2 linked regions of the Bryobacter aggregatus MPL3 genome follow. Each later gene encodes a partner of the first gene's protein in a complex. Links are inferred from orthologs where the notes say so. Each region holds a gene or a part of one and is shown in the gene's direction. Other genes may lie near its edges.

What was found.
Region 2: the proteins of M017_RS0122245 (region 1) and smc are in contact, whole or in part, in a crystal structure (PDB 3ZGX), measured with the Bacillus subtilis proteins. The link is inferred for Bryobacter aggregatus MPL3 from one-to-one orthologs.

The regions. Positions count from the first base shown.
Region 1 is NZ_JNIF01000004.1:572,708-586,820, forward strand. What follows is about bases 11,115-14,113. They hold M017_RS0122245 (segregation and condensation protein A), read left to right. Parts: upstream 11,115-12,222; coding sequence 12,223-13,005; downstream 13,006-14,113. Other genes in these bases: M017_RS28165 (hybrid sensor histidine kinase/response regulator), read left to right, coding at 11,115-12,223; scpB (SMC-Scp complex subunit ScpB), read left to right, coding at 13,024-13,749; M017_RS0122255 (pseudouridine synthase), read left to right, coding at 13,764-14,113. Outside these bases: M017_RS0122205 (ABC transporter permease), read right to left, coding at 500-3,013; M017_RS0122210 (PadR family transcriptional regulator), read right to left, coding at 3,000-3,353; M017_RS30460 (collagen-like domain-containing protein), read left to right, coding at 3,614-4,897; sucB (2-oxoglutarate dehydrogenase, E2 component, dihydrolipoamide succinyltransferase), read right to left, coding at 4,981-6,306; lipoyl(octanoyl) transferase LipB, read right to left, coding at 6,291-6,992; lpdA (dihydrolipoyl dehydrogenase), read right to left, coding at 6,985-8,379; M017_RS0122235 (POTRA domain-containing protein), read left to right, coding at 8,624-9,937; more of M017_RS28165, read left to right, coding at 10,040-11,114. UniProt on the Bacillus subtilis protein: Participates in chromosomal partition during cell division. May act via the formation of a condensin-like complex containing Smc and ScpB that pull DNA away from mid-cell into both cell halves.
Region 2 is NZ_JNIF01000003.1:2,058,772-2,074,160, forward strand. Bases 7,526-11,800 are described here. They hold smc (chromosome segregation protein SMC), read left to right. Parts: upstream 7,526-7,901; coding sequence 7,902-11,600; downstream 11,601-11,800. Other genes in these bases: M017_RS0109780 (outer membrane beta-barrel protein), read right to left, coding at 7,526-7,672; M017_RS0109790 (DHA2 family efflux MFS transporter permease subunit), read right to left, coding at 11,725-11,800. In the rest of the region: M017_RS0109765 (carboxypeptidase regulatory-like domain-containing protein), read right to left, coding at 1-1,312; M017_RS0109770 (putative oxidoreductase C-terminal domain-containing protein), read right to left, coding at 1,353-2,735; M017_RS0109775 (glycosyltransferase family 39 protein), read left to right, coding at 2,850-4,223; more of M017_RS0109780, read right to left, coding at 4,235-7,525; more of M017_RS0109790, read right to left, coding at 11,801-13,281; M017_RS0109795 (HlyD family secretion protein), read right to left, coding at 13,291-14,487; M017_RS0109800 (TolC family protein), read right to left, coding at 14,501-15,389. UniProt on the Bacillus subtilis protein: Required for chromosome condensation and partitioning.

The DNA.
Region 1 (14,113 bases):
GGTGAATCCTCATCGTTGCGCAGACCTTGCGTATATAGTCGTTGCCACTGAAACATCTGGTTGGTATTGACGCCGTGCTGTCACGCCACCTCTGCCACAGATCTTTCAGCGTTCAAGGTCGCCTCGACAATCACTTGGCACTCAGCACGCCTCCGCTGAATACGGATTCCACCTTTTCCGACCCGGAGCCCGCGCCCAACATCATTGATTCCGCTCTCCGTACCCATCCCTCAAGCTTCCACTCTCTTCGGCCTCTTGCACAGACGGCCTAGGGTGGACGCTTACCGAGATCGCGACAAGCAGTGGCAAAGACTTGGATGGATCGGCGGCTTCGTTGTCAGGCAGGACGGCCGGGAACTGGATTCGGAATCGCCCATCGTAGGCTAGGGACGGATGCAGGAACGCGGTGGCGGAAGCCTGCTTTTTATTGGATTGCTGTTTCCACTTTCCGGAATCGAGTGGAGCAACACAGAACGAATCCTGTCGGCTGAGCTCTTTCTTATTCGGAGCGCAATGCCTCAGCGGGATCGAGTCGGAGGACTTGGCGAGTTTTAAGCCAGATCGCCAGGATTGCGACGCAGAAGAGCGAAGCCAGCGGAAGGAGCCGGAGGTTCCAAGTTGCGGGCTGGATCGTTTCGATCAGCTTTGTCAGCAGGGTAGCGGTGGTAGGGATCAGCAGAAAACCCGCACTCAACCCGAGTAGGATTGCCGGGAGCATCTGAGCTAAGATCATGGCGCGCACCTGCCGGGATTGTGCTCCGACAGCGAGTCGAATCGCGATTTCGCGCGTGCGCTGTGCCATTGCATTTGCACAGATGCTATAGCAGTTGAGGAGCGTGAGCAGGAGCGAAAATCCACCAAAGAAGGCGAGCACGATGGTGTAGAGATTTGGTTTGGCCAGAGTCCTTTGGACTCGCTGCTCAAGCGGCAGGACATCGTAGACGGGTACGTCGGGTGAAAGGCTCTGCAGGGCTGCTGCCAGTTGGTGAAGGGGTGCATTCCCACTTTTGTGGTGTATGGCAATGGTGAAGAAATTGGGGGGCGCTTGCGCCATGGGCCGGAAGAGCGCGGGCATGACTCCGCCTTCAGCGCCATCAAACTGAATGTCTCGAGTTACCCCGATGATCGTTGCGGGCTTCTCGTCTTTGTCCGTCGGGCGCAGCTTTTGACCGAGCACCGCGCGCGCTCCACCATCCAGCTTCGCGTAGGACTCATTGACGATCACGACGGGCTCGGAGTTGAGGGTATCGTGAGCCGTAAAGTCGCGGCCTGCCAGGAAGGGCGTGCCAACGGTTTGAAAGAAGTCCGGACTGGCGCTCAGCGTAATCAACATCTGCTCCTGTGGTGTCGTTCGCAGTTTGTAGTTTGCGGCAGAGAAGGTTTTGGTGGCGATGGGGAAGTAGTCGATGGCAGCTGCCGAGTGGAACTGTGGGAAGGCGCGGACTTGCGCGAGCGCCTTGCTGATGTAGTCGATGCTTTGCTGTTTGCCCTCGTAGCGTGTGCCGGCGAGCGAGATGGTTGCCGTACTGATGTTCTTGGTCGTCAAGCCGAGATCGGTATTGTGGAGCCGGATGAGCGCTTCACCGATGCTGAGCGAACTTGCCAGCAGAACGACCGTGAGTCCGAACTGCAACGCGAGGAGCGCGTGGCGGATGGAATTTGCTCGCATCGCCCAAGCGCCTCGTCGCAAAAGCACTGGCGTGAAGCCAAAGGCGAGACCCGAGAGCAGGGAGAGTAGGAACGCGAAAAGGAGTACCTGGGAATCGAAGACTTCATAGTGCTGGAAGCGGAAGTTCGGCGGGAAGTACAGAAAGCCGAGCTGGACTGTTAGGTGGGCGATTCCGAGGCTGAGGAGTCCGGAGATCAGCGAGAGCAAGATGCATTCCGTCAGGATTTGTTGACTGATGCGGGCGATTCCAGCTCCGAGGGAGCTGCGAATCTGGAACTCGCGCTGGCGTGCCGCATAGCGCGTGAGCAAGAGGTTCGCCATATTCGCACAGGCGATCAGGAGGACGGAAGTGATGCCGACAAAGAGAACCCAGACGGATTTTGCGATTGGGCCGGCAAGCTGTTCGCGCAAAGAGACGAGACGGGCTTTCCACTCCGGGGCGGAGGAGAAGGGTTTGCCATTGGCCGCGGCATCGAGTTCGAAGGCGCGCACCGCAGTGGGGAAGGAGAGATGGGGCTTCATCCGTCCGATGATCTTGATGTTGTCGGGGCTCTGCTTCGGGATCCTGTTCCAGTCGAATGCTGTGGGCGTCCAAAGGCCAGCTTGATCCGGGTAGTCGAATCTAGGGGGTGCGATTCCAATGACGGTGAGCGGGAAATTATTGATCCGGATCTTCTGACCCAGGATGCGCAGGTCGCCTCCGTAGGCCTGTTCGAACAAGGCATGGGAGAGAATGGCGACATCGCCCTTTCCACTCACGCCTTCTTCGTGGGTGAAGTTTCGTCCCCGGTAAATGGGCGTTCCCAGCAGGTCGAAGAAGTTTGGGGATACTTCCACCACGGGGATGCGTAGGGATTGGGAGTTCCCCGACAGATTGAGCTTGGAAACGTTGACCGCGGTGGCTCCTGAGAGATAGGACGTAGAGCCTGCCCATGCTTCAAAGGCTGTTTGCCCTTTAAACAGTGGTCCGAAGAAGATGTTCAGTTCCACGAGCTCTTCGGCGTGGGCGAAGGGCAGAGAACGGTAGAGCGTCGCGCTGAGGATGCTGAAGATTCCGGTGGAGACTCCGATGGCCAGGGAGAGCGACAGGATCGCGAGGAGCGTGACGCCCATAGCTTTGCGCCAGGTACGCCAGCAGTAGCGGGTGTCTTGCAGGAACTCGCTGCCCATGATTTGCGGCCAGAGTAAGAGGAACTCCCAGAGGCTCTGGAGGAGCAGGCGGAGTCGTGAGAAGGCCGAAGGGGCGTCCATCCATTCGTCGGCGAACTGCTGGTGCAGAGCGCTTCCGTACTCAGCGCGGAAGCCTGAAGGGTAGAGACGGATGAGCTGGTTAAAGAACCACATGCGCACCTGCCAGCCGTACGAGTTCCTGCATGCGGAGCGCTTCGGCGCGGGTGCAGTCCCGGCCCAGTGGAGTGATGCGGTAGTAGCGGCGGCGCTGGTCGTCGAGATGCGGATCTGGGCGTTCCTCAGATTCTTCGATGAGACCTTGCTCGAGGAGCCGATTGATGTGGCCGTAGAGGAGACTCGGGCCAGGGTTCAACTTCTTGTGCGTGCGGGCGAGGATTTCGCGTTTGAGTGCGTAGCCGTGACGCTCTCCCTCGAGTAGGGAGAGCAGCAAGTGGAAACTGAGCGGAGGCAGGGGAAGAAGGTCTTCGACTTTCGAGTCTTCCTGTTTCGGCATAGTAGTTCAGATTATGAACTAGATGAGGACTCGCTTGCAAGAGCTTCCTAGAACTTTCCTGATTTGAGCAGGTCATAAATCTGTATTTTATTGAGTTTTATTTCTAATTCATGAAATGTATAATTACGTACGACTTGTCTTAAATCGATAAGGTTAAATAGTGTATTTATCTTAGATTGCGAGTAAGGTTCCTGATCTAAGAGGAAGGCTCTTGAATGGTTTTTTGTATCGGATCTGCGACTTTGAAAGGTAGGGCGGCGATGTCCGCAACTTTCCTTTTGTCTTTGGCGTTTCTGACGCCTGTTGCTTTTGGGCAACGCGGTTCCTCTCATGCGATTCCGCTGGAGAACTGGTCTGTGGAGAAGCAGAACCGGGATTTTTTGAATGCGGCGATTCCTGCTCCTCCCGATGGGGCTTCGCCCGCACTGGTCTTTATTGCAATTCCGCCCTGCCGCGTGCTGGATACGCGTGCGGAAGGCGGGTCGGGAAAGACGGGTGACTTTGGGCCGCCTTCTCTCATCGCGAACGAATCACGAATCATTGCAGTGGCGGCCACGAATTGCGGAGTGCCTGCGGCGGCCGCGTACTCGATGAACTTTGTGTCTGTGACACCGGTGGGCAAGACGGTGGGTTGGGTGGCGGCTTGGCAGGATAACCGGCCCTGGCCGGGAACGGTTGTGCTCAATGCTCCTCTTGGCGGAATCATTGGGAATGCGGCGATTGTCCCCGCGAGCCCCGAGGGGCGGATCCAGGTGTTGTCGACGGATCCGACCGATCTTGTCATCGATATGAATGGCTACTTTGTCCAGGCATCCATGATTGAAGTGGCTCAGGGCCCCGCGGGTCCAACCGGGCCAACCGGTCCCCAGGGCCCTGCAGGGCCACAGGGACCCCAAGGACCTGTTGGACCCGCTTCGACAATGCCTGGTCTTGTGGGACCTCCGGGGCCGGCAGGACCCGCAGGCGCGGTTGGGATTCCTGGGCCGACGGGGCCAGCAGGACCTTCCGGCGTGCAGGGGCCTCCTGGACCTCAGGGACCGATTGGATACACGGGCCAGCCGGGACTGATGGGGTCGCCAGGGCCTGTGGGACCCACCGGTGCAACCGGGCAGGCGGGCGGCATTCGTTCATTCGCTGACTTTTATGCCTTGATGACGCCAGACAACGCTGCCCCGGTGCCGGTTGGCGGCGACGTGAGTTTTCCCCAGGATGGACCAACGTCTTTGACCAGCATTTCACGGGCGGGACTTTCCAGCTTCAAGCTGGCGTCAGCCGGAATTTACCAAGTGCAATTTCAGGTCAGCATCAGTGAACCGGGACAGTTGGTGCTCACGATCAATGGCGAGGACCTTCCCTACACGGTGGTGGGACGGGCGAGCGGATCGAGTCAACTGGTTGGTGTGGCGCTGATCGAAACCAAGACGATCAACGCCATTCTGACGGTGCGGAACCCGGTTTCCAACGCTAGTTCTCTGACCCTGGCGCCGATGGCGGGTGGTGTACGGAGCGTCTCTGCGCATCTGGTGATCACTCAGCTGCAATAGCCTCTTCGCAAAACGAAACTGCGGTATATCCGTCTTTGGGGACCGATATACCGCAGCTTTGTTAGGAGGGAAGTAGGAGCTTGTTAGAGAACCTGTTCGCTGAAGTTCTCGAGGATCGACTTGATCTTCTGGCAGAACTGGTCGGCGAGCGCGCCGTCGATCAGACGATGGTCGAAGCTGAGCGCGAGGTGCGCCTGGCTGCGGATTGCGATCATGTCGTCGATCACCACCGGAACCTTCTCGATGGTGCCGATGCCGAGGATGGCAACGTTCGGCTGGTTGATGACAGGCGTCGCAAAGACACTGCCGAAGCTGCCGAAGTTGGTGAGCGCGAAGGTGCCGCCGGAGATTTCGTCGGGCTTCAACTGCTTGCCGCGGGCGCGGTTGGCCAGGTCGACAATGGAGCGTTGCAGGCCGACGATGTTCAGTTCGTCTGCGTGCTTGATCACCGGAACGATCAGACCGAGGCCGCCGTCGAGAGCGACTGCGATGCCGAGGTTGGTCTCGTTGTGGAAGATGATGTTGTCGCCTTCGATCGATGCGTTCAACAGCGGGAAGGCACGCAAGGCCTCCACTGCGGCGCGGGCGATGAAGGGCAGGAAGGTGAGGCCGAAGCCGTAGCGGGCCTGGAACTCATCTTTATGCTTGGCGCGGAGCTTGGCGATCTTGGTCATGTCGACCTTGTGTACGGTGGTGACATGTGCGGAGATGGCCTGGGACTTGATCATGTGCTCGGCAATCTTCTTGCGCATGATGCCCATCGGCTCGACGCGGGTCTTGGACGGAGTTGCTGCCGCAGGCGGCGGAACTGCGGCGCTGGGGGCAGACGGGGCGGCGGGAGCTGCCGGAGCCGCTGCACTGGCGAGAGTTTTGTTTGCCTGGTTCTGGATGTAGGATTCGATGTCCTGCTTGGTGATGCGGCCACCTGCGCCAGAGCCGGGGACCTGGGCCAGATCAATGTTGTACTCGCGAGCCATCTTGCGGACCAGCGGTGACAAGGGGCCGTTTACGGAGTCCGCTTCGATGGCGGGGGCTGGCGCCGGAGCGGCAGGCGGTGGGGGCGGCGGAGCCGGTGCAGGAGCAGGAGCCGGTGCAGGAGTGGGGGCGGGAGCAGGCGGAGCTGGGGGCGGGGGAGCCGGTGCTGCTGCCGCAGGAGCCGGAGCGGCTGCGCCGCCTGCCTCACCAATGCGGGCGACCAGAGTATTGATGGCGACGGTTGCGCCTTCCTGCACCAGGACCTCCGTGAGAATGCCGGCGGCGGGCGAAGGAATCTCAGTGTCGACCTTGTCGGTGGAAATTTCAAAGAGCGGCTCATCGCGCTCTACCTTATCGCCGGGCTTCTTCAGCCAGCGGGTGAGGGTTCCTTCAACGATCGACTCGCCCATCTGGGGCATTACGACATCAGGCATGGAAGCATCTCCTGTAAGTTTTCAATGGAATCGGTAAATTCGTGGTGGAAGATCTCCGCCAGATGGCGGGAAAGTACCCGCATCACTTCCTCACGCTGCACCGTGACGCCTAGCGCTTCCATCGAGGTGACGGGAAGCGTAAGTCCACAGGGAACGATGTACTGGAAGTAGCGGAGATCTGTGTTGATGTTGAGGGCAAAGCCGTGGGAGGTGACCCAACGGCTGATGTGCACGCCGAGCGCGCAAATCTTGGCAGGCGCAAGGCCCGCTTGCTGGACGTAGACACCGGTTTCTTTGCCGGTGCGCGTATGTGCCTCGATGCCAAAGCCAGCGAGCGTGCGGATCACCGCCTGCTCGACGCCTTGCACATAGGCGCGGACATCTTTCTTCCAACGGGTGAGTTCAAAGATCGGATACCCGACGAGCTGTCCGGGGCCGTGATAGGTGACATCACCGCCTCGATTTGCTTCGTGGACCTCGATCCCCAGACGCGCCAGTTGGTCGCGGCCAGCGAGGATATTGCTCTCACTGGCATTACGGCCGAGGGTGATGACGTGCGGATGTTCGACGAAAAGAAGAGTATCCGGCACCAGACCGGCTTTTCTCTTTTCGACATAACTCTGCTGGATCGACCAGGCTTCCGCCCAAGGCAGAGGTCCCAGGTCGATGACGTCAAAATCAGGCATTAATCGCCATTCCGTAGACGGCGTTGAATGCTTCGCCGACTGCTTCATAGAGAGTGGGATGGGCGTGGATCGTGTTCATCATCACCTCGACGGTGGATTCCGATTCCATGGCGGCAACGGCTTCGGCAATCAGTTCATAGCCGTGATGGCCAATGATGTGGACACCGAGAATCTCGCCATAGGTGTCGTCGGCAACCACTTTGACGAAGCCTTCATGATGCCCGCTGATGGAAGCCTTGGAATTTGCGGCAAAGGGGAACTTGCCGACTTTCACCTTATAGCCCTGGGCCTTAGCCTGGGATTCGGTGAGGCCGACACTGCCGATGCCGGGGTCCGTGTAGGTAGCGCCCGGAATGCGGTTGCGGCGAATCGGCTGGACTTCGACGCCTGCAATGTGACCAATGGCGATCATGCCCTCGGCGGTGGCGACGTGGGCCAGTTGCGGGGTGCCGGCGACAACGTCGCCAATGGCATAGACACCGGGTTCAGAAGTCTGCTGGAAACCGTTCACCTTCAGGAAGCCGCGATCGACTTCGACTTTGGTGTTTTCGAGGCCGATGCTCTCGGTGTTCGGCTTACGGCCGACGGCGACGAGCAAGCTCTCCACTTCTACCTGTTCCTGGCTCCCGTTAGCGAGGGTCGCGGTGAACTTGACGCTATTGGGGCCGTTGACGATGTTTTCGACCTTCGCGCTGGTCTCGATGCGGATGCCCATCTTCTTGAAGCAGCGCTCGAGTTCTTTCGAGACTTCTTCATCTTCGACCGGAACGACGCGGGGCAGCATCTCGAAGATCGTTACTTCACTGCCGAAGCGGCGGAAGATGCTGGCAAACTCGACGCCCACCGCGCCTGCACCGATAATGGCGAGCGACTTGGGAACGCTGGGCAGGTCGAGGATTTCGACGTTGGTGAGGATGCGTGGGGACTGGGGCTGGACATTGGGAATCATCCGGGCCTCGGATCCAGTGGCGATCACAATATTCTTCGATTCGATGATCTGGGTCTGCCCGTTATGACTGACTTCGATCTTGCCCCCACCGAGCAGCTTTGCGTAGCCCGCAATGACGTCGACCTTGTTCTTCTTCATGAGGAACTCGACGCCTTTGGCGTGCTTGGAGACGATCTTGGCCTTGCGGTCGATCACGTTGGGGAAGTGCAGAACCGGAGATTGGCAGGAGATTCCTTCCTCCTCCGGGTGCACAAAATAGTCCCAGACGCTGGCGCTGTGGAGCAGCGCTTTGGTGGGAATACATCCCACGTGGAGGCAAGTGCCACCCAGCTTCGGAGACTTTTCAATGATCGCGGTCTTGAGACCGTATTGGCCGGCTCGCACGGCGGCAGAGTAGCCGCCAGGGCCACTACCGATAATCACGACATCGTAGGACATGGGTCGTATCTAGTGTATCAATAGGCTCGTCAAAACTCAGGATTCAGTGGCACTGGAACGTGAATTGTGAGAGTGTATTCCAAGTGCGTTTTCTTCAGGAGGGGCGACGCACGGCAGGGCCCCCTTCGAGGGAAGAACGGCGTTTTTTGCAACGCGGTGGCTGTTCTTCATCTGAGGCGGGGCCCTGAGTCCTGTTGGAACGAGAATTGCAACCGCTCCGTCGATGACAATGAATAAGGTTGCAATGAATTCGCGAATCAGTTTCGGTGTCGTATTTCTTTCTCTGGGCGCGGTCTTGTTCGCACAAGCGCCCGACCAAGCGTTTCCCGTACGGGCCGTGGCCGTGCAGGGAAATCGGATCCTCCAGGCGGAGCAGGTGATTGCTGCCGCAGGTATTCTTCCCGGCTCCACTGTCAAGCCCGCACAAATGGATGCGGCGATGCAGAAACTCCTCACCTGTGGCTATTTCGACAAAGTCGCCTATGACTACAAGCCGCAGGACCAAGGTTATGCGTTGACTTGGGATATCACCGAGGTTTCCACCTTCTATCCCATCGGCTTTGAGGAGATCCCGGCCAAAATCGCGGACGTGAAAGCGATTCTGAAGAAATTCGATCCGTTGTTTGGGGACAAGATTCCAGCGACGCAGGAAGTCCTCAGCCGTTATGAGGAAGAGCTGAATCGGGCGTTGAAGCTGACGGATCCCGTGGACCGGGTTCGCGGTCAATTGGCGACAGACGCACAGGGCAATCTGGTGGCAATGTTCCGCCCCAAGCGGGAGCTGCCGACAATCTCCAGTGTCGACTTTAGCGGCAATCGCCTCCTGAGCCTGGACGATCTACGTCCTCTCATGGCTTCCGCTGCGGTTGGACTGGTTTATCGGGAACCCGAGTTCCGTGACATTCTCGACATCAAGATCCGGCCGATGTACGAAGCGCGCGGGCATGTGAAGGTGACCTTTCCGGAGATCACGGCAACTCCCGCCAAGGAAAATGCTGGTTTGAATCTCAAGGTCAAGATTGTGGAGGGTGAGGAGTACAAGCTCGGAGAGATCCGTGTCGAGGGCGAAGCGGAACGGACGGACGATTGGCTGCGCGTGGGCGGTTTCCGCCAAGGGGTGACGGCCAACATGGGGGAAGTGGATGAAGGCCGGCGCAAGATGGAAGCTGCGATCAAACGGAACGGGTTCTTAGACGCCAAAGTGACCGGGAAGCGCACGATCAACGAAGAGCGAAAAGTGGTGGATATGGACTTCAAGATCGACGCTGGCGGCAAGTACCAATTTGATCGTCTTGAGATTAAAGGTCTCGATCTGATTTCTGAACCAGAAGTACGGAAGATGTGGGGTGTGAAAGCGGGGTCTCCATTCAACCCTGAATATCCAGATTTCTTTTTGAACAAATTACGAGAAGACGGAGTCTTTGACAATCTGGGTGAGACCAAAAGTATTGCGGATGTGGATCGTGTGAATCATACAGTGGCCGTTACCCTTGTTTTTAAGGGCGCTCCTCCTGTAGATCCGAACAAAACTCAAAAACGCCCTGGTCCACGGCTGTAATATCCTTAGATTTTTTCTGAGTAAGCGTTATTATGAATAGGTATTTCACCTCGAATCCTAGTACTCACGCTACTCATAGTCCTCTTTGGGCTCGGATCGCTATTGCTGTTTCACGAGCATCGATATCCGCGCACGATTCGTGCTGGATTTTCTGAGTTTCCTCCCTATTTCAGTCTGCGATCGAATGGGAGTCCGGCCGGTTTTGCCATTGATGCATTTGAGGAAGCTGCCAGACGGAGAGGGATCACTGTCGAATGGGTCGAGATGGTGGCAACTCCTGAACTTGCTTTACTGGAGCACCAGATTGACGTTTATCCCTTGATGGTGAGAACTCCAGAGCGGCTCAAGAACTTTGGTTTGAGCGAAGCCTGGTGGGAAAACATGATGGTCATGGTGAGCCGCGCGGACCATCCGGTGAAGACCGTGAAGGATTTACGAGGCCAGACCATCTCCAGCATGGGAGGCTCCTTTGATGCGTCGCTGCTGCGGCGTGCTTTTCCAGTGGTGAATGTTCTCTCGATGGAGCTTGCGGATCAGGTGCTCAGTCCGGTCTGCGATGGCCGGGCCGTTGCGGCTGTGCTAGAGGCGCGGGCCATGGATCGCTGGATGCTCGATTCCAAACGGCTGTGCCCCAGTGCTTCTCTTTACGCCCAGTCTTTCAATGAGCTCTCGATCCGCTATGGGATTGGTGCTCTCAAGGAGAATGCCTGGCTGGCCGACGAGTTGCACAGCACCTTGCTCGACCTCACCATGGATGGCACGATGTACCAGCTTGGGGCGCGCTGGAATGTATTCACGACCAATCAAATTGGCATGTTTCAGGATCTGGTCCGGGTGAAAGATCAGCGCCTCTGGCTGGCTCTGCTGGTCTTGAGCCTCATTGCGGGGATGCTGGCATTCGCGAGGCTCTATTTCCGGAGCCGTGAGGCGCGCAGACTGGCGGAGGCCGCCTCTGCGTCGCAATCGCAGTTTCTGGCGAATGTGAGCCATGAAATCCGTACGCCGCTCAATGGCATTCTCGGCATGGTGGATCTGCTGCGCAGCACATCGCTCCAGCCGGCACAGAGAGATTTTACCGACGCCATCTCGTCGAGCGGACAGGTCCTGCTTGCCTTGATCAATGATTTTCTCGATTTGGCGAAGATTGAAGCCGGGAAGCTGGATCTGGAGAGTATTCGTTTCTCCCCAATGAAGCTGACCGAGCAAGTGGTGCAGAATCTTTATCCGCGCGCGCAAGATGCTGGGATCTCAATCGGCGCCTACGTCGACCCTGCGATTTCAGAGACGGTGAAAGGCGATCCGACTCGCATCCAGCAAGTCCTTTTTAACCTGGTGGGGAATGCGGTGAAATTCACGGCTGAAGGCGAGGTCTGGATTGAGGTGGAACGTGTTGGGGAGGGAGCTTTGCGCTTTGCCGTTTTCGACACGGGCGCCGGTGTTCCCGAAGAGAGCCGGGAACGGCTCTTCCAACGTTTTACGCAAGCCGACGCCTCGACGACGCGCAAGCATGGGGGAACCGGGTTGGGCCTAGCCATCTGCCGGGAACTGGTGCGCCTGATGGGCGGGGAGCTGGGGTATCAACCCCGGCCGGGCGGAGGGAGTCAGTTCTGGTTTACGGTGATGGTGGAGGGCATGCAGAAGACGGTGGAGATTTCACCGCTGGAGCGGCGGGTGGCCGTAGCCGCAGATGCCCATCCCGATGTGAGCGGCCTGCGTGTGCTCGATCGTGTTCTGAAGAGTTTTGATTGTGAGAAAGTCTCTCCTGACACGAACCCGGATCTTCTGCTGAGCCCGGGCGTTTTGATGCCGCCGGTGCGGCAGAGCCAACTCCTCGACGTGCTGGGGGGACGCGGTCCGCTGACCAAAGCAAATGCTTCTAAGTCCTTGGCTCCATTAAATTTACGTATTTTGGTGGTGGAAGATAATGCGGTGAACCAGCGAGTGGTGATGCACTATCTGAATAAGCTCGGTTGCGAGGCGAAGCTGGTGGAAAATGGGCAACTGGCGGTGGAGGCCGCGCTGGGTGGAGATTATGACGTTATATTAATGGACTATCAGATGCCAGTGATGGATGGTCTGACTGCGGCGCGCAACATTCGTGCCGGAACAGGAAAGAGGAGCGAAGTGCCGATCCTGGCCATTACGGCTGGCGTACTGGCGATTGATCGCGAAAGAATTCGAATGGCCGGCATGGATGACTTGCTCCCGAAGCCCTATTCGCTGGATGCGCTCCGCACCGCTTTGGAGACTGCGAGCAGGTCCAAGCGTGGTACATTCCAAAAGTAGTGTCCTCGTTTCAAATCCAACTTCAGCATTACGAGGGGCCGCTCGACCTTCTGCTTGATCTGATCCGCAAACAGCAGATCAATATCTACGACATCCCGATCGCCAAGATCACTTCGCAGTACCTCTCTTATATGGACCAGGCGATGGCCATGGATATCGAGCTGAGTTCGGAATTCGTATATATGGCGGCAACTCTGATCCATATCAAGAGTAAGCTGCTGCTGCCACGGGATCCGGAACTCGAGAAGATCATGCCGGAGGAAGATCCACGGCAGGAACTGGTCGATCGGCTTCTCGAGCATGAGCGCTTCAAAGGTGCGGCGCAGATGCTGGAACAAAAGCGTCAGATTGAGGAAGCGATCTGGACCAACCCGCAGGTGGACCGCCTGTTGGGCGAAGACCAGGACCCGGGTCTGGCGGTGACGCTTTTTGATCTGGTCAAGACGCTCGAGGCGGTGTTGGATCGTGCCAAGAACCGGCCCATTTATGAGATAACGGGTGAGGAAGTCACGGTTCCGGAGATGATCCAGCAGTTGCGGAATGTCTTCGATCAGGTGGCCACTGGAGATCATTTCAGCGCCCGCGAAATGTTCGAACGGCAAAAGAGCCGCCGCGCGATGATCTGCCTTTTTCTCGCGATCCTCGAGATGGTGAAGCGCCAGGCGCTGAACCTGGTGCAGGACGAGATTTTTGGTGAGATTGTGCTGGCACGCAGCGAGAGTTTCGCCGAGGCCTTCCCGAAGGAAGCAGACCTCGAAGCAGTCGAGCAAGAATACAAGTAAGAACAAGACGAAGAAGAGATGGAAGAACAGAATACCGTCGTGGAATCGCCGCAACTGGAAGAAGTGGCGTTAGACGTCAACCAGTTTGTCGAAGAAAAGCAGACTCTCACCGAAGAGGACCAGCTCAAGCCGATGATCGCGGCGATCCTTTATGTGACCGAGGAGCCGATGACGGCTACCGACATTGCCAAAGGATTGGGCCGGGAGCCGGAGTTGATCGAGAAGCTGATTGGCGAACTCGTCCAATACTATGAGGGCCCGGAGCATGGCTTTCAGATTCACGCGAAGGCCGGTGGCTACTACTTTGGAACCAAGCCGGAATTCGACGAAGCGCTGCGCCAGTTTTTTCAGAGCCAGAAGCAGCCGTTGAAGCTCTCGGCCGCCGCGGTGGAGACGCTTTGCATTGTGGCCTATAAGCAGCCGGTGACGGCGCCAGAGATTGCGCAGATTCGCGGCACCCAAGGTGTCGGATCGTTGAAGCCGTTGCTCGATCGCAAATTGATCACGACGGCCGGCCGCAAGGACGTAGTTGGCAAACCGGTGCTGTATAAGACAACGCCGGAGTTCCTGATTCAGTTTGGCCTGAAAGACCTGAAGGAACTGCCGACCTTGAAAGAATTTGAAGAATTACGCCGTTTGGCGATGGATGATGATTTGGTGCCCGCAGTCGAGGCCAAGGGCCCGCAGGCGGCCGCCGAAGAACCTGTCGCTGAACCGGAAGTTGAAAGCGCTGAAAGCGCCTGATCGGATGGTCCATTGTGGCTGAAGAAAGATTACAGAAAATCCTGTCGCAGGCAGGGATCGCAAGCCGCCGTGCATCGGAAGAGATTATTCTCGAAGGCCGCGTAAAGGTCAACGGCAAGGTGGTGAATACCCTCGGCAGCAAGGCCGACCTGAGCCGCGACCACATCAAGGTTGATAACAAGCTGCTGCATAAGCCGCAGAATATGGTCTATCTCGCGCTGCACAAGCCGCGCGAAGTGGTCACCACCATGAGCGATCCACAGAAGCGGAAGACGGTGGCAGATCTGATTCGCGGCGCTAAGGAACGCGTGTATCCAATTGGCCGCCTGGACTATCACAGCGAAGGTTTGTTGCTGTTTACGAA
Region 2 (15,389 bases), on another replicon or contig:
ATACACTTGCGCCCGCACTACTCAGGACAATCTGGAGATCTTGGCTGGGATTGCCATGTAACTCAAATGCAGTGTCGAGTACATTGCGGTTCCCCAACTGAGCTGACTTTACATAGAGCTCCGGTGGGAGATCGGGGAAGCTGAGGCGCATCAGGCCCCCGGGCAGCTCTGCCAGAAGACAGGCGCCGCCTTCGCTCCAAGTGGCGCGAATCGAGAATAAGTCGGGCCGGGACTCCGCGTGGATGCGGATGGCGATCTGCCGGAATCGCTCTGGCTTTGGGCCTTCTACTTTCACCTGACAAGAGAGCTGCAACATCGGCTGCGGCGTCAGGTTGATTTCTTTGCTTTCCCCGGGAGCGACTTCGATCTGCGTGAAACTCATCTGCTTCTCGCCCCCGTTCTCATAGTGAGCAGAAACAAGATAGGAACCAGGACCGAGGTTAAACGGCATGAGCTCCCCGGTCGAACTGGCTCTCGCGCTGAACTGAAAGGCGAGGGGCCATGGAGATAGGGAGCGAAATCTCACTTGAATTTGGGAAGTCCCTACGGGACGATCGGCCAGGATCACTTTCCCCTTCACTTGGCCTGCCAAGGCGCTGACGAGTGTGAGGTTCACATTGCTTCGTCTGGCGCCTGCAGCCAGTTCTACCCTCTCGCCTTGTTCGTCGCCACAACCCGGCGGATAGACGGCAGGCAGGTTGAGCATCACCTGTTTCGAGTTCATAAAAACCATTCCGTAGCTCTGCATCGGACTCTGATTGGCGACGAGACAAAATCTTCCTGGCTGGGAAACCGGAATCCGGAAACTGCCGATTGCGTCTGATTGCACCATGCCTTCCTGGAGGGCCTGCAACTTACCGTCTCGATGGATCATGCGATAGAGGGTAATGGGGATATCGTGACTTGGGGAGCCATCCGAGCCCTGTATGTTTCCTTCAATCAAAGAACTCATTGGGAGGGGGATGATAAGGTCTTCTCGCTTGGACCCCTCGGCGAGCTTGAGATAAGTTCCTTTGGCCCCCGCCACTCTTGTGCCATAGGCGAGAGTCTGGTAGCCACGCCTCTCCGCCTGCAGTTGATAGACGCCAGCGGGAAGAGCCTCAAATCGGAATGCTCCCTCGGAGTCCGTGATCGCGATGGCAGTGGCGGGCCTTGGTCCTTCGAGGTTCAAGGTGAGGGCGGCTTTGGGGATGGGATTGCCGTTCTGTACATCGACGACTTTCCCACTGATTTCCCCGGTGCCCACCAGTTGCGCGGCAACCTGAGACCAACTGAAAAGAACCAAAACACCTGCAATCTGGGCCGATGTCATTGCAACAGTATAATGCTTTGACTTACTCAAGGCGAGGCGCTTATGGGTTGTGTTGCCGCCCGAGCTCCACACCTTTTGTCGTGACAAAGTACTTCGCCAACATATAGCCGCGCTCCCAGGCGGGCATCGTAGTTGCGTCTTTCATGTAAGAGAAAAAATGACGGGCTACTTGAGCGAAGTGGTCTTCATGCCCAACCCGGAATACAGCCGGAATCTCGATCCGGGCTTCCTTCTCATTGTGTGACGCTCGGAGGCCGGGCCAGCGGGATTGGAGGCCGGCAACTGCGCGGTCAAGAGCCGCAAACACTTCGGCTCGATGGGCTGCAACGGGGACGACATAGAGTTCCGGAATTGAATGCTCTGTCGCCCTCTGGCGGAGTTCTACATTCGCCTTCGTGCCGCGGAAGATGGCTTCATAGACATCGCCGGTTCCGGGTGCTGCTTCCCACTTCCACAAGACGTCGAGCTTCACATGGACACCGCGTAACGTGTACGCAATGTAGTTGTTGCAGTAATAATGGAGGACGCCGTTTTGGGTTTGTTCTGCAAGTGAGGCTGGAAATTCTTTTGCGCCGGTGACCTGTTCAAACTGCGCTTTCGTGATGGGTACTGCTTCCCTCTTGCCGGACAGCATCTTGATGTCTTGCTTGTAGTCGAGAACCTGATCGGGAAACAAAGTCCACTGGATGAGGTCGACGGGATGGGTGCCGACATCGGCGAGACCTTCGCCATACTCTTCAACATCAAAGAACCAGGTGGGACGCCGGAGAGGAAGTCCCGCCACTGTTTTCATGATGTGATGCACGCTGAATGCCTTCACGCCGGGGTTTTCGGCGTCGCCTGGCACTTGCCGGCCGAAGACTGCAGGAAGATTGACGAGCACTCGCTGGAGTTGTGAGGTGACCTCGTAGCGTTCCGTCATGATGTCGTAGGCGGCGAGACCCTTCTGGCTGGCGCGGTCGAGAGCCTGCTCCAACTGCGGCATCTGGCTGGCATCGATGATCCAGGGCTTGTCGGCCAGCACATGGAGACCAGCAGAGAGCGAATCGAGAACGCGGCCAATTTTCGCTCGATTCTTACCAGAGAAGACAACCAGATCGCCGGCCTTGTCGCGTAACATGGCGCCGAAGGAATCGGCCGCTGTGTGGATGTCGAGCTGCCACGTGGTTGGGTTTACAGGTCTGTTGTTGAACAGCGAGATCCGGTTGAGATAGTCCAGCAACTCGGGACCAAGCGGCGCATAGACGCTGACCTGCGGATGCAGCTCCGGATACATCTCCTTCTGTAAGAGGCTCGCGTGAAAGTGTCCGGGATCGAGAACGATCAGACGCGCAGGCGATTGGCTGGAGAGATTCTGTACAGCCATCAGCGCCACCAGCAGAAAACGGGAAAGTCGCGGAGCATCATGCATCAATTTGATCATGGCCCATTGGTGGCGCTATTTTGTGATGTCGTCCCTGTTCTTTTGGAACTTACCCCGTGGCCATAGTGCCGAACAGAAGAATCTTGATAGCATTGCAGGGCAATAGCTACGCCCATGAGCGAAACGAACGATGAGTCGCGGTCTTGGATTGCGCAAGTTCCCCTGCAAGTTTACGGTGGCTTGCTTGCCTACTTTGCGGTGCTGTTCTGCTTACTGGACTTGCAGACCTTGTGGCTGGATGAACTGCTGCAGTTGCTTGGGACTCATTCCGGTACCTTTGAGCATGTGGATGTGATTACCCGGACCGGAGTGGCCAGCGTGCCGCTGGGCTGGATGCCGCAGTTGCTGGCGATTCGCATCCTGGGCTACTCGGTGGAGGTGGCTCGCCTGCCATCGGTGCTTTTTAGTGTGGCGCTTGGCTTCACCGTGTATCTGACGGCGAGAGAGCTGCGGATACGCTACCCACTCCTCGCCACCTCGATCCTCTTATTGCTTCCCCTTCAGTTCCGTTATGCCATCGAGGCCCGCCCGTATCTGCAAGCGCTGTTTCTTAGTGCGCTCGCCAGCTACCTTTTCTTGCGGATCCTGAGATCGGCATCTCTTTCTTGGTACTTTGCATATCTCCTGGTCTTGATCGCCGGCCTCTATTCGCAGCCCTTCACCATCTTCACTGCGTGCTCCCATGTGGCCTGGCTTTTGCTGTGGTGTCGGAATCCGAAGCTGCTGGTGCAGATCGGTGGCGCTGTTCTCCTCGCGCTCCTCTCCTTTCTGCCCTGGTACTTGTATGCCTCGCCAATGTGGCAGAAAGTGATCCAGGCGGAAGGGTTTCATCTGTCGGTGTCGGCGAAGATCCCGTTGATGATTCTGCGGGAGTTGACCGGTGCTGGCTATCTGGGCGCGCTGTGTCTGATTGGACTGGCAGGCTATGGCCTCAGGCAAGGCGCGATGCGGCTTGAGTTCCGGCGGCTCCTGCTTGTATCCTCAATCCTGCCAATCTTCTGTGTGGTGAGTGTCGATGCGACGTTCAGCTATTTTCTCGCGATCCGGCAGATGAGCTTCATTCTTCCGCCGCTGGTCTTGCTGGCAGCAGAAGGCCTGAGCGGAATTCTCCAGTCGCCGAGGCGTAAGTTGGGTCTGGCGTTGTTGGGTCTGCTGCTTCTGATCTTTATGATTGCCAATGTCCAATGGCTTCGAAAGCCGCGAGAGAATTGGGCGCTCGCCGCCGCAACCATGCACCAATCGCAAGTGGAGCATGCTGCTTGTACGGTGGCGGTTCCAGCCACCACACTTCCCGTCTATGCTCTCTTTGAGGCGAGCCTGTTGGAGCGCGCTTGCACGCCAGACCGCGTACCGGCTGGGAATGTGGTCCTGGCCACATCACCTTATGCGTCGGAGACAGACAAGAAGAATGTGCAGCCGATGCTGAGCGGAAAGCGAGTTGTTTCCACCCACACTACTGGCATGAGTACGATCCAGGTATTCCGCTAAGTTCTACGGCTCTACCAGCGGAGCCGCAGTGCGAGCTGGTAGGCTCTGGGCAGATTGGATGCACTCGTAATCTTGCCGAAGTTTCCGCTGGTGGGGGAAAGCTCTGGACCATTGAAGATGGTGTGATTGAAGGCATTGAAGGACTCCACTCGCAATTGCACGGTGAAGCGCTCGACGATGCGGATGTTCTTGATCATGCTGAGGTCGATGTTGTTGACCTTGTCGGCACGGTAGGCTGGAAACGATTGCGGGAAAGTGCGGATGTTGCGATCCAACTGCGCTGCTGCGGCTGTTTCAAAGCGTGTCGTGTCAAAGGCTTTGCTGAGGCCACGAGCATTCCACTGCAGGTCGCCGCCGTAATGAATCACATTTCCAAATTCAACTGGTGAGCCGCTCTGGATGCTGTAGATCGTATTGAACTGCCAACCGCTGATGACACGATCGACGAAGCCATTTACACTACTGGCAAATGTTTTGCCTTTGCCGAAGGGAAGCTCGTAACTGCCGCTGAAGACGAAGCGATGCGGCCGGTCTTCATTGGCAACGCGATATGCCATCTTCGAGTCGCCAAAGTTCAGGCGTGAAGTTGCTTCCATAAACTTTGACCATTGGTAATTGGCGAGGAACTGTAGGCCGCTCGAGAAGCGTTTCTCATAGCGAGTTTGCAGCATGTGGAAGTTGGAGTAGCCGCTCAGTCTTCCATCGAGAGCAACGCCGCCATCTCCGCTGTATTGGGGATAGGCGCGCAGAATGTTTTCCTGATTGATCGTGCTGCCGTTGAGTGAAGTATTGGGCAACAGATTCCGGAACGGGTTTGCGATGGGCGTTGTGAGTAAGGTGATTCGCGCCGGATCGCGCAGCGGACTTGTGCTGAGGTACTGGTTGGGCACGAAGTTCAGATAGGGCGCATTCGAGCTGGCCAATCGGTTTTCCGCGATGCGAATGGCCGAGCTGCCCATGTATCCGATTTCAAAGACCGAGTTCTGGCCGACACTCTTTTGCACATTGAAGCTCCAGCGCCAGGTTTGTGGATTGCCGAGCTTCCTCTCCACATACTGGATGCTCTGGCCTAAGAAAGTATCAAGGCCTTGGCGATTGCCGACCGGCTGTAGGATGCCGCTGGGGAAGGGATCGGCCAAGGTGGCGATGGGATTCAGGTAGACACCCCCTGAGGCAGAGACGAGATCGGTTTGGCGGCTGAAGCCGGGCTGCTGGATTCCGAAGGTGCCGAAGGTACCGATATAGAGGCCAACTCCTCCGCGCACAACCAACCCTTTCAGGCTGCCCGGTTGCCAGCTGAAGCCAAAGCGGGGGGAGAATCCGTATCGATAGGGATCGTAGATTGTGTTCTTGCCTGGCTGGGCGAAATAGACTCCGCCCCGTGCGGTAAAGGCGGATGGGGGCAAGAGTGCACTCGGACTGGCTGCGTAGTTGGCGACTGCGGCATCCGTGACGCTGTTCTTGGCATTCGGATCAAAGCCAGCGATGGTGCGATTGAATCGCTCGGTTGTGCCTGTCTCTGCTTCGTAACGAAGACCGATGTTGAAGGTCAGGTTCTTGCGGGCCCGCCAATCGTCCTGGACGAAGAAAGCATAGTAGTAGGCCTGGTTTGTGCGGCTCGCATTGACTTGATAGTTTCCCCCTGTGGGGAGGCCGAGCAGTAAGGCTGCCATGTCCTGACCGATCTTTGCGGCGGCAGCGTTGGAGGCCTGCTTGGTCCAATCGGCATTGAATACAAAGTTGCCGCTCGAGTTTCCAAAGCTGTTGGAACTCTCGATCTGCTTCCGGATATCGCCGCCGAACTTGACCGTATGTGTGTTGAGGATCTTGGTGACATTCTCGAAGATCTGATAGGTGTCAAAGGGCGTGACGTCGCCACCATTCGTTCCATAGCTTGTGAAGTTGGCGAAGCTGATATTCGGGAAGACGAGCTTCGTACTGTTGGCTTTGATGTAAGCAGGCAGGCCGAGTGTGGTGGGGTCGAAACCGGCACTTGGCTTGCTGTTGCCTTCATTAAAGCGATTCCAGTTCATGCGCGTGTTGAATAGCAGCGTGGGTGTGGCGGTGTAGACATCGTCGAGCAGCGCACCCCAGTTGATACGCGCCAGGTAGTTGCCACTGATGATGTTGTTGTAGCGATTGCCGCGGTTCTCGATGCGGTCATTGTTCCTCATGTTGAAGAACAGCTTGTGCCGGTCGCTGATGTTCCAGTCGAAGCGGCCCAGGTAGCTGGTGAAGTTATCGCTGCGCACTGCGTTGTCAAAGCGGTTGTTTTCGCCAATATTGCTCCCCGCGGCGTTGGGCGTGGGGGAGTAGCTCAGAATCTTGGTTGCAATGGGACTGATGCGGTCTGTCGGGATGAGATTGCCTGGGAAGGGCTGCCGGGTGATGACGGAACCATTGAGAACGCCGGTATTCGGATCGTAGATCGTGATGCCCTGGGGCAGTAGCGCGCTGAAGTCGCCCTTCTTCTGCGCATCGGTCGCGACGGTGGAAAAAGTGGGCTCGGGCTCGCTCTGCTTGATTCCCTCGTAGGTAAAGAAGAAGAACAGCCGGTTGCGGCCATTCACGATTTTTGGAATCCAGATGGGGCCGCCGATGGATCCGCCGTACTGGTTAAAGCGCGTCGTCGGCTTCTTCTGGTTTGCCGCGTTGGTAAAGAATGGAGTCGCTTTCAGGGCGGAGACCTGGTTGAACTCGTAAAGCGTGCCATGGAAGGTATTCGTGCCGCCTTTCATGACGACGTTCACGGTACCGCCTCCCGTATTGCCGTAAGCGGCGTCGGGCTGGAAGGCTTCCACCTTCACCTCGGAGACCGCGTCCACCGGAGGGTTGTAGGCGACGCGCCGGTTGCGGGTCATATCGGGCGCACCGTCGAGCAAGAGCTCATTCGACTGTGCCTGGCCGCCGCCCATTGAGATTCCGGCGGGCCCGCCATTGTCAAAAGGGCGCGTAAAGCGTGGGTCGCTTGCGGGCGTGACCCCATAGGCAAGCTGGGCCAAGGTGAGCGCGGTGCGGCCATTCATTGGCATGGTCTCAATCTGATTCGAGGAGATCACCTGGCCGACGCTCGCTGTTGCCGTGGACAACAAGCTGACATCGGCAGTGATGGTGACGGATTCGCCCTGGCTCCCCACCTGCAACACTACATCCTGGGAGAGGCGCTGGTTGGTGCTGATCTGGATCCCGCTTTGGCTGTACTTCTTGAATCCATCTGCGTCCACACTTAACCGGTAAGGGCCGGGGGCGAGGAAGGGAAGACTGTACTCGCCTTCCTGGCTGGTCGTTGCTTCTGACTTTGCCCCGGTATTGGTTTCTATCGCCACGACTTTGGCCCCTGGAATGGAAGCGCCGGAGGGATCGGTAACGCGGCCGGACAACGTAGAGCGGAACTCCTGGGCCGCTAGCGATAGGCAGAAAAGGAGGGACAACGCAACAAAGCGCAACATAGGTCGGCATCTTATATCAACTTGTCAAAAATAGTTCCAGCTAAATGCGAAACATTTTTTGTGCCACAACAGATTGGGGTGTCAGCTTTCATGCCGCGACATATGGATGCCTCCTTTACTTCTTGCTCATCTTGTTCTAGACTTCAATTGTCTCCCCCGACTTGGATCGCACTCTTCTTCCTGAAGATTACGGTCCTTGACTTCCTATTCTTGCGAGGAGACTACTCCATTGCTCAAACTGAAACGGCTCGAATTGCAGGGCTTCAAGTCCTTCTGCGATCGAACGGAGATGCGCTTCCCCGGCGAAGGCGTAGCTGCGATCGTGGGTCCAAATGGCTGCGGCAAATCGAATCTGAGTGACGCCATCAGCTGGGTATTGGGCGAGCAATCGGCCAAAAGCTTGCGCGGTGGCCGCATGGAAGACGTCATCTTCGCGGGCACCAGGGACCGCAAACCGCTCGGCATGGCCAGTGTCACCATGACCATGGTGGACCCCGATGGTTCCTATCTCGAGAAAGTTCTGCCCAGCGAGAAGCCGGAGAATGTCGATCCGGAAGCTCCTCCCAAGCCCAAAACTTCACGTGAAATCACCATCACTCGCCGTCTTTACCGTTCGGGCGACAGCGAATACTTGATCGATGGCAAGCTGGCCCGCCTGCGCGACATCCAGGATGTCTTCATGGGCTCCGGTCTGGGACCAGAAAGCTACGCGATCATCGAGCAGGGCCGCATCGGGCAAATTCTCTCGAATAAACCGATGGACCGGCGTTCGATCATTGAAGAAGCCGCCGGCATTACGAAATTTAAGACCCGTCGCCGTTTGGCCGAGAGCCGTTTGGAGAGCGCCCGTCAGAATCTGAATCGCGTTTTCGACATTCTCGAAGAAGTGGGCCGGCAGGTGAACAGCTTGAAGCGCCAGGCCGCCAAAGCAAAGCGCTATGACGAGTTGAAGACTGAGCTCGATACGCACATCAAGCTCGTGCTCTCCAATCGATTCCGTTACCTTGAGCGCGAGGCGACCAAGGTCGCTCTCGAGCTAAACGAATCGACCAACGCCTACACCGAACTGGCAACCAATCTATCGACCAAAGATGCGGACCAGCAGAAGTTGCAGGCTCGTTTTTATGAGATCGAATCTGCTCTCACGGCCTCGCGTAAGCAGCTTGCCGAACTGCGTCTTGAAGCCGAGCGTACGCGTGGGCGGTTGGGAAGCCAGTCGCAGCAGATCGCCAATATTGACCAGCGCCTGACCCAGAACGAAGGCGAAGTGACTTCGCTCGAAGCCCGCCTGACGGAGCTGAAAACCGAGTTTGAAGCGGCGCAGAAAGAGAGCGCCGAGCTCGAGCAGCAGGCTGTCCAGCTTCGCGCCCAGGTTGCGGAAAAGACCAGCCAGCGCGACACGATGTCGCAACAGCTCCGCGAACGCTCGAGCCAGTTGGAACGCAATCGCCAGCAGGTGTTCAGCCTTCTGGGCGAAGTGAATCGTCTGCGGAACCAGCTGACGCAGGTGGAAACGCAGCAGCAGGGCGTGACGAAGAACACTGAGCGCTCCACTCGCGAAGAAACCGAAGCGCAGGCAGAATCGGAACGTCTCGAACTGGTGCGCGCCGAACTCAGCGAGAAGCTGAACGCCCGCCAGATGACCCTCGAAGGGCTGGCCGACCGGCGCAAGTACATCGAAACCGAATTGAACACGCGCCGGCAGGAAGTGAACGACACGCGTCGCCAGCAGGACATTCTGCGCACCGAGACTTCCCGTCTGAAGGCCCGCCGCGATTCGCTCGAAGACATCATCAACCATCGCAGCTACACCACCGATTCGGTGAAGAAACTCTTCACCGCCATTGGTAAGGGACAGGCCACTGGCTTGAAGCCGATGGGCGTACTCGCCGACTTCATCGAAGTGGATGCTTCCTATGAAAAGGCGGCCGAAGAGTTTCTGGTCGAAGAGCTGGAATACGTGGTGGTCGAGCAGTGGAATGACGCCCAGCGCGGCATCACGCTGATGAAGCAGGACCTCGAAGGCCGCGCAACTTTCCTTGTGCATCCCGCTCCCGAAGCGAACTTCAGCCGCGGCCGTGTGCAGGAGCCGCCCGTCGGTCCTGAGACTGGCATCGTCGGCCGTCTGAGCGATGTGCTCAAGATGACTAACGGCTTCAAGTACGCGCCTGCGGAGTTGCTGCCCCGCGTTACCCGCTGCTTCCTCGCGCAGGATCATCAGGCCGCACAGCGCCTGGCGCTGCAATATCCGGATGTCTATTTCCTGCTGCCCGATGGCGTTTGCTATCACGGCTATGCGGTGACGGGTGGTAAGAAGAGCTCCAGTGGTCCGCTCGCGCTGAAGCGCGAATTGAAGGAGCTCAACGCCCAGCATCATGTGAAGCAACTGGAGCTCGAGCAGAGCAACACGCGCCTGCAGCAGTTGGAAGGCGAGCAGACGGCTCTTGCCGCCGATCTCGAAAAGCTGAGGCAGGAGCAACAGCAGGAAGAGAAGGGCGCGCTCGTTCTCGATCAGGAACAGCGCCAGTTGGCGACCGATCTGCAACGCTCAGCCCGCTTCCTGTCCAATGCCCGCGTCGAACTGGACCGCTTGGCCAATGAGGCCAAGCGCCTAGCCGCGTTGCGCGAGACTCTTGAAACCGGCAGCGCCGAAAAGGATGCCGCACGGGTGGCCCTCGAAGCTGCTCTGGAAGCAGAACGCGGTGCGCTTGTGGAATTGCAGCAGCAGTTCAACAGCATGAACGAAGAGCACTCGACGCTCCGTGCCCAACTGGCCAGCGTCGACGAGCGTCTGCGCAGCGCGAACGGCGCCGTACAACGTCTGAATAATTCGTTGATCGAACAGGGCCGCCGCCGCGAGTACCTGTCTTCTGAGATGGAGCGCCTCGGCGTCAATCGAGCGCAGTTGTTGAACGACAACATCGAGCTCGATGCGAAGGCGACTTCTCTTGCCGCCAGCATTGAAACCGCTGGTGTCGAAGTGACGAATCTGACCAAGTCAGAAGAAGAGATTCGCGCCCAGCTTGCTGCCTTGGAAGAGGACTTGCGCGGGTTGCGGCAGAACGCAGCCGTTCTTTCCGACAAGCGGCAGCAGGCCGAAGTTGAACTCGTGCGCAAGCAGAGCGACATGAAGCATCTCGAGGAGATGTGCCAGAAGGAACTGGGCATGGCCGTCGCCGAACTTGCTGCCGGTGACGAAGCGGTGCTCGATGAAACGCAGCTCGCGGAAGCCGAAGAAAAGTACACCGAAGTGCGCCGCAAGATCGAAGCGCTGGGCCCGGTCAACCCGGATGCACTCGCCGAATTCGAAGAGTCCCAGCAGCGCTATGACTTCTTGAACGCGCAGCGGCAGGATCTTCTCGATTCGATCCGCGATACCGAAAAGGCGATCCAGGAAATCGACACGGAATCAAAGAAGCGCTTCCAGGAAGCCTTCGACAAGATCAACGAGTATTTCCGTGGCACCTACCAGATTCTGTTCAGCGGCGGCTCTGGTGAGATGCGTCTCACCGACCCAACGAACGTCAATGAGAGCGGTATCGACATCATCGCCTCGCCCCCGGGCAAGCGGCTGCAGAACGTGCTGCTGCTGAGCGGTGGCGAGCGCGCCATGACCGCCATGGCCCTGCTGATGGCCATCTTCAAGTTCCAGCCCAGTCCGTTCTGCGTCCTCGACGAAGTCGATGCGCCGCTCGACGAGGCGAACATCATTCGCCTCACCAAGCTGGTCAAGGAGATGTCGAACAACACCCAGTTCATCTTCATCACCCACGCCAAGCGCACCATGGAGGCTTCGTCCAGCATGTACGGAGTGACCATGCAGGAGCCCGGCGTCTCGAAGCTGGTGAGCGTCAAGTTTAACGGTGGTGCGGACCGTCCGTCCACCCCGATTCCACCCCCCAGCCAGGACATGGCCGTTACGGCGTAGTTTGTCGGGCGGAGACACACTGCCCCAGTAACGACATCCCTGGTCTCCTTTCGGAGCAGCTTAAGCAGTTTCAAACGGCCTTTGAAGGCATCTTGCAAAAGATGCCCTCAAAGGCCGAAGCTGTTTAGTGCGCGGAGGTGGAAACGGCGCCCTTGATCTTCTTGGTCGATAACAGGATCGGAATTGTCAGCAAGCTGATTACGCCCAGTGCAAAGAAGGTTTCACTGAACGAAAGCAGGCTGGCTTGCTGACCGAGCAGATTGCCAATGAGGCCTCGCGCCTTCTCCACGGCATCGGCCGGTGTGTAGCCTTTTAAGACCAGCAACTGTTTGGCTTGCTCCAACCAACTGATGTACTGCGGGTCAGAGGGCGTGAGGTGGCTCACCAGTTGAGTCTGGTGCACTTGAGAGCGATTCGACAGCATCGCGGTGACGAGCGAAATGCCAAAGCTGGCCCCCAGGTTGCGGCTGAGATTCACCAAGCCTGTGGCAGAGTTCACCTTGTCCCGATCCACTTGCCCGAAGGCCATCGCATTGATTGGAACAAAGAGCATGGCGAGGCCCACGCCTTGTAACAGGCGCAGTTTGACCAGGGTGCCCATGTCGGCGCCGAGGTTCAATTGCGACATCTTGTACATTGCCGCGGCGTTCACCATCATGCCGACCATGGCCAGATACTTCGGCTGCACCACTCCCATCACCTTGCCCACAATCGGAATGATCACGATGACGATCAACGCGCCCGGCGAAAGCAGATAGCCCGCCAGGGTGGCCGTGTAGCCCATCAGTTGCTGTGTGTACATCGGCAGCAGCACGCTGCTGCCGTACAGAACGAAGCCAAGGGCGAACATCGCGAGATTGGCCATGAAGAAAGATCGATTGCGCAGAAGCGAGATGTCCACCACCGGGTTCACATGGAACCATTCGACGACAAAGAACAGGATGATGGCGACGACGCTGACAAAGCTCATCCAGAAAATAAAGGAGGACTGGAACCAGCCTTCGTTCTGTCCCTTATCCAACACCACTTGCAGGAAGCCGATGCCCACCGCGAGCAACCCCAAACCCCAACCGTCGATCTTCATCTCGCTCAACTTCTTGCGCACCATGGTCGGAGGATCTTCCACTAGTTTCCAGGTCATGTAGGAGGCAAGAACACCGACCGGCACATTGATGAAGAAGATCCAGCGCCAGCTCCAGTTATCGGTGATGATGCCACCGAGGGAGGGCCCCAGCGCAGGGGCGCAAACGACGGTCATGCCATAGAAGGCCATTGCCATATTGCGTTTTTCGGGCGGGAAGCTATCCTGCAGAATCGCTTGTGAGCTGGGCTGCAGGCCGCCACCGCCGAGGCCTTGAATGATTCTCATGATGATCAGCACCGTGAGGCTGGGCGCAAAGCCGCAGAGCAGGGAACTGACGGTAAAGATGGCCGCACCCATCAGGTAAAAGTTCTTGCGGCCCATCAGCATGTAGAACCATCCGGCGAGCGGCAGGACGATCGCGTTTGAGACCAGATAGGAGGTGAGCACCCAGGTGCTTTCATCGACACCGGCGGAGAGGTCGCCGGCAATGTGCCGCAATGCGACGTTGACGATGGTGCCATCCAGAATTTCCATGAAGGTCACCATCGAGACCGTCAGGGCGATCAACCAGGGATTGACTTTCGGGGCTTCGTGCATGGGGTCTCTTTAACGTGTGAACACCGTTGCGACGACGTTGGTGCCCACGGGGAAGGTGCCCGCCTGCGCCCCATCAATGAGGATCTTGACCGGGACGCGCTGCACTACTTTGACAAAGTTGCCGGTGGCATTCTCAGGAGGCAGCAAGCTGGTTCGTGCGCCGGTGGCTCCCGCGATCGAATCCACCTTGCCCTCATACTTCTTGCCGTTCACGTCGAGCTCGATCTCGGCGCGTTGCCCGGGCTTGATATCGCGCAGTTGGCTTTCCTTATAATTCGCCGTGACCCAGATTTCATTCATCGGGATCAGCGTCAACATCGTTTGGCCCGGGCTGACAAACATTCCGACTTCGATGTTCTTCTTGGTGACCACGCCGTCCGCCGGGGCGACGATCTCGGCATAGCTGAGCTGCAACTCCATCGCCGCAAGATTCGCCCGGGCGGCCGCGACATTGGCTTGGCTGGCTCCGCTATCGGCAATGCGGACGGCCACTTGCCGCTCGCCTGCCTTGGCCTGCTGCACTTGCGCCTTGGCTTGCTCAATGCGGGCCTGCGTGGCGGCCAGTTGGCTGTGGGCGATGTCCGCCCCCTTCTGTGCGCTTTCGACGCGATCAAGGGCCGCCTTCAAGTCGCTTTCGGCCATCCGGGCGGCGGCGACATAGCTGTCATATTGCAGGCGGGAGATCTCTTCCTTGTCGACGAGTTCCTTCATGCGGCGCAGATCCGCCTGCGCCCGCTCCTGGGCGGCGCGTTTGGTTTCGGCATTGGCCCGGGCAAAGCTGATCTCGGCTTGTCTGGCCTGCTCAAGGCCGGCCTTGGCGCGTTCAAAATCAGCCTGATTGCTCGCGAGTGCGGCCTGTGCGTTGGCCAACTGGCTGGCGGTGGTTTCCGCGGTGAGGGGAACATTCGCTTGCGCACCCCGCAGTTGACTCTCGGCCTGCAACAGCGCGGCGCGGGCCTGCTCTACTTTCACGCGCTGATCGCTGCTTTCAATACGTGCAATCACGTCGCCTTTCTTGACCTGCTGGTTGTCGCGTACCAGGACATCGGTCAGATAGCCACTGATTTTCGGAGCGATATTCACCAGGCGCCCGTCGATCTGGGCGTCGTCTGTCTTCTCTTTCCCTTGGCCGTTCAGATAAACCGCCCCTGCTGTTACAGCTGCTACCAGCAACACGCCCGAGACGATCAAAGTTTTCTTTTCCATTCTCAATTCGCTCCTATTTGGTAAACGCCGCTTCCATGCGGCCCATCGCTCGTGCAATATCAGCGCGCGCGACGCCTACGCGGTAGAGCGCTTCAATCTGGCTTTCGGTCGCACGGGCGAGCGAATCCTGCGCTGTGACCACTTCAATGTTGTTAGTGACCCCAGCCTGAAACCGGTCTCGCGATTGCTCCACTTCTTGCCGGGCGAGCGTGAGTCCAAGATTGGCGACATCCACCTCGTCTTGTGCGGCGCGATATTGCTCCCGCGCCGTCTTCACTTCATATGCCACCTGGTTCTTCATCTCCACCACGTTCCGCTCCAGCTTTTCGGTTTCGATTTTGGCTTTCGCAATCTCCGCCCCGATCCTGCCGCCGGTGTAGATCGGCACGCTCACGGTGCCGCCAATCTGGTATGCCGGAATCATGCGGTTGTAGGCGGTGCCCTGCTGGCCATAGGTGCCGTCGAAACGCACTGTCGGCAGCCGTTCGCGCTTCGCCGCCGTCTCTTCCAACTGTTGGGCCTTGATGCGGCTGGCCAGGGATTTCAACTCTGGCCGTTGCGACCAGGCGAGGCTCACCTCGGCTTCTTCCGTCTTGTCCTGGCGCGAGTTGAAGAAGCTCTGCGCGTCGGCCAGCTCCACGGAGTTGCCTTCCTCAATGCTTAGCAGCTTTGCCAGGCCAAAGAGGGTGACTCGCAACTGCGTTTGTTGCACGATCAGGTTTTGCTTTTCCACTTGCAGCTTCTGGTTGGCGCGCAAGGTGTCGAGTCCGGTGCCGACGCCTGCCTGCTGCAGGTTCTGGGCCTGCTTGTACAGTGCGTCGGCAAGGTCTCTGCGCGAGACAGCGGCATCGACCGCAGCCGCTTGGCGCAGTGCGGACAGATACTGTCCCACCACCAGCGCG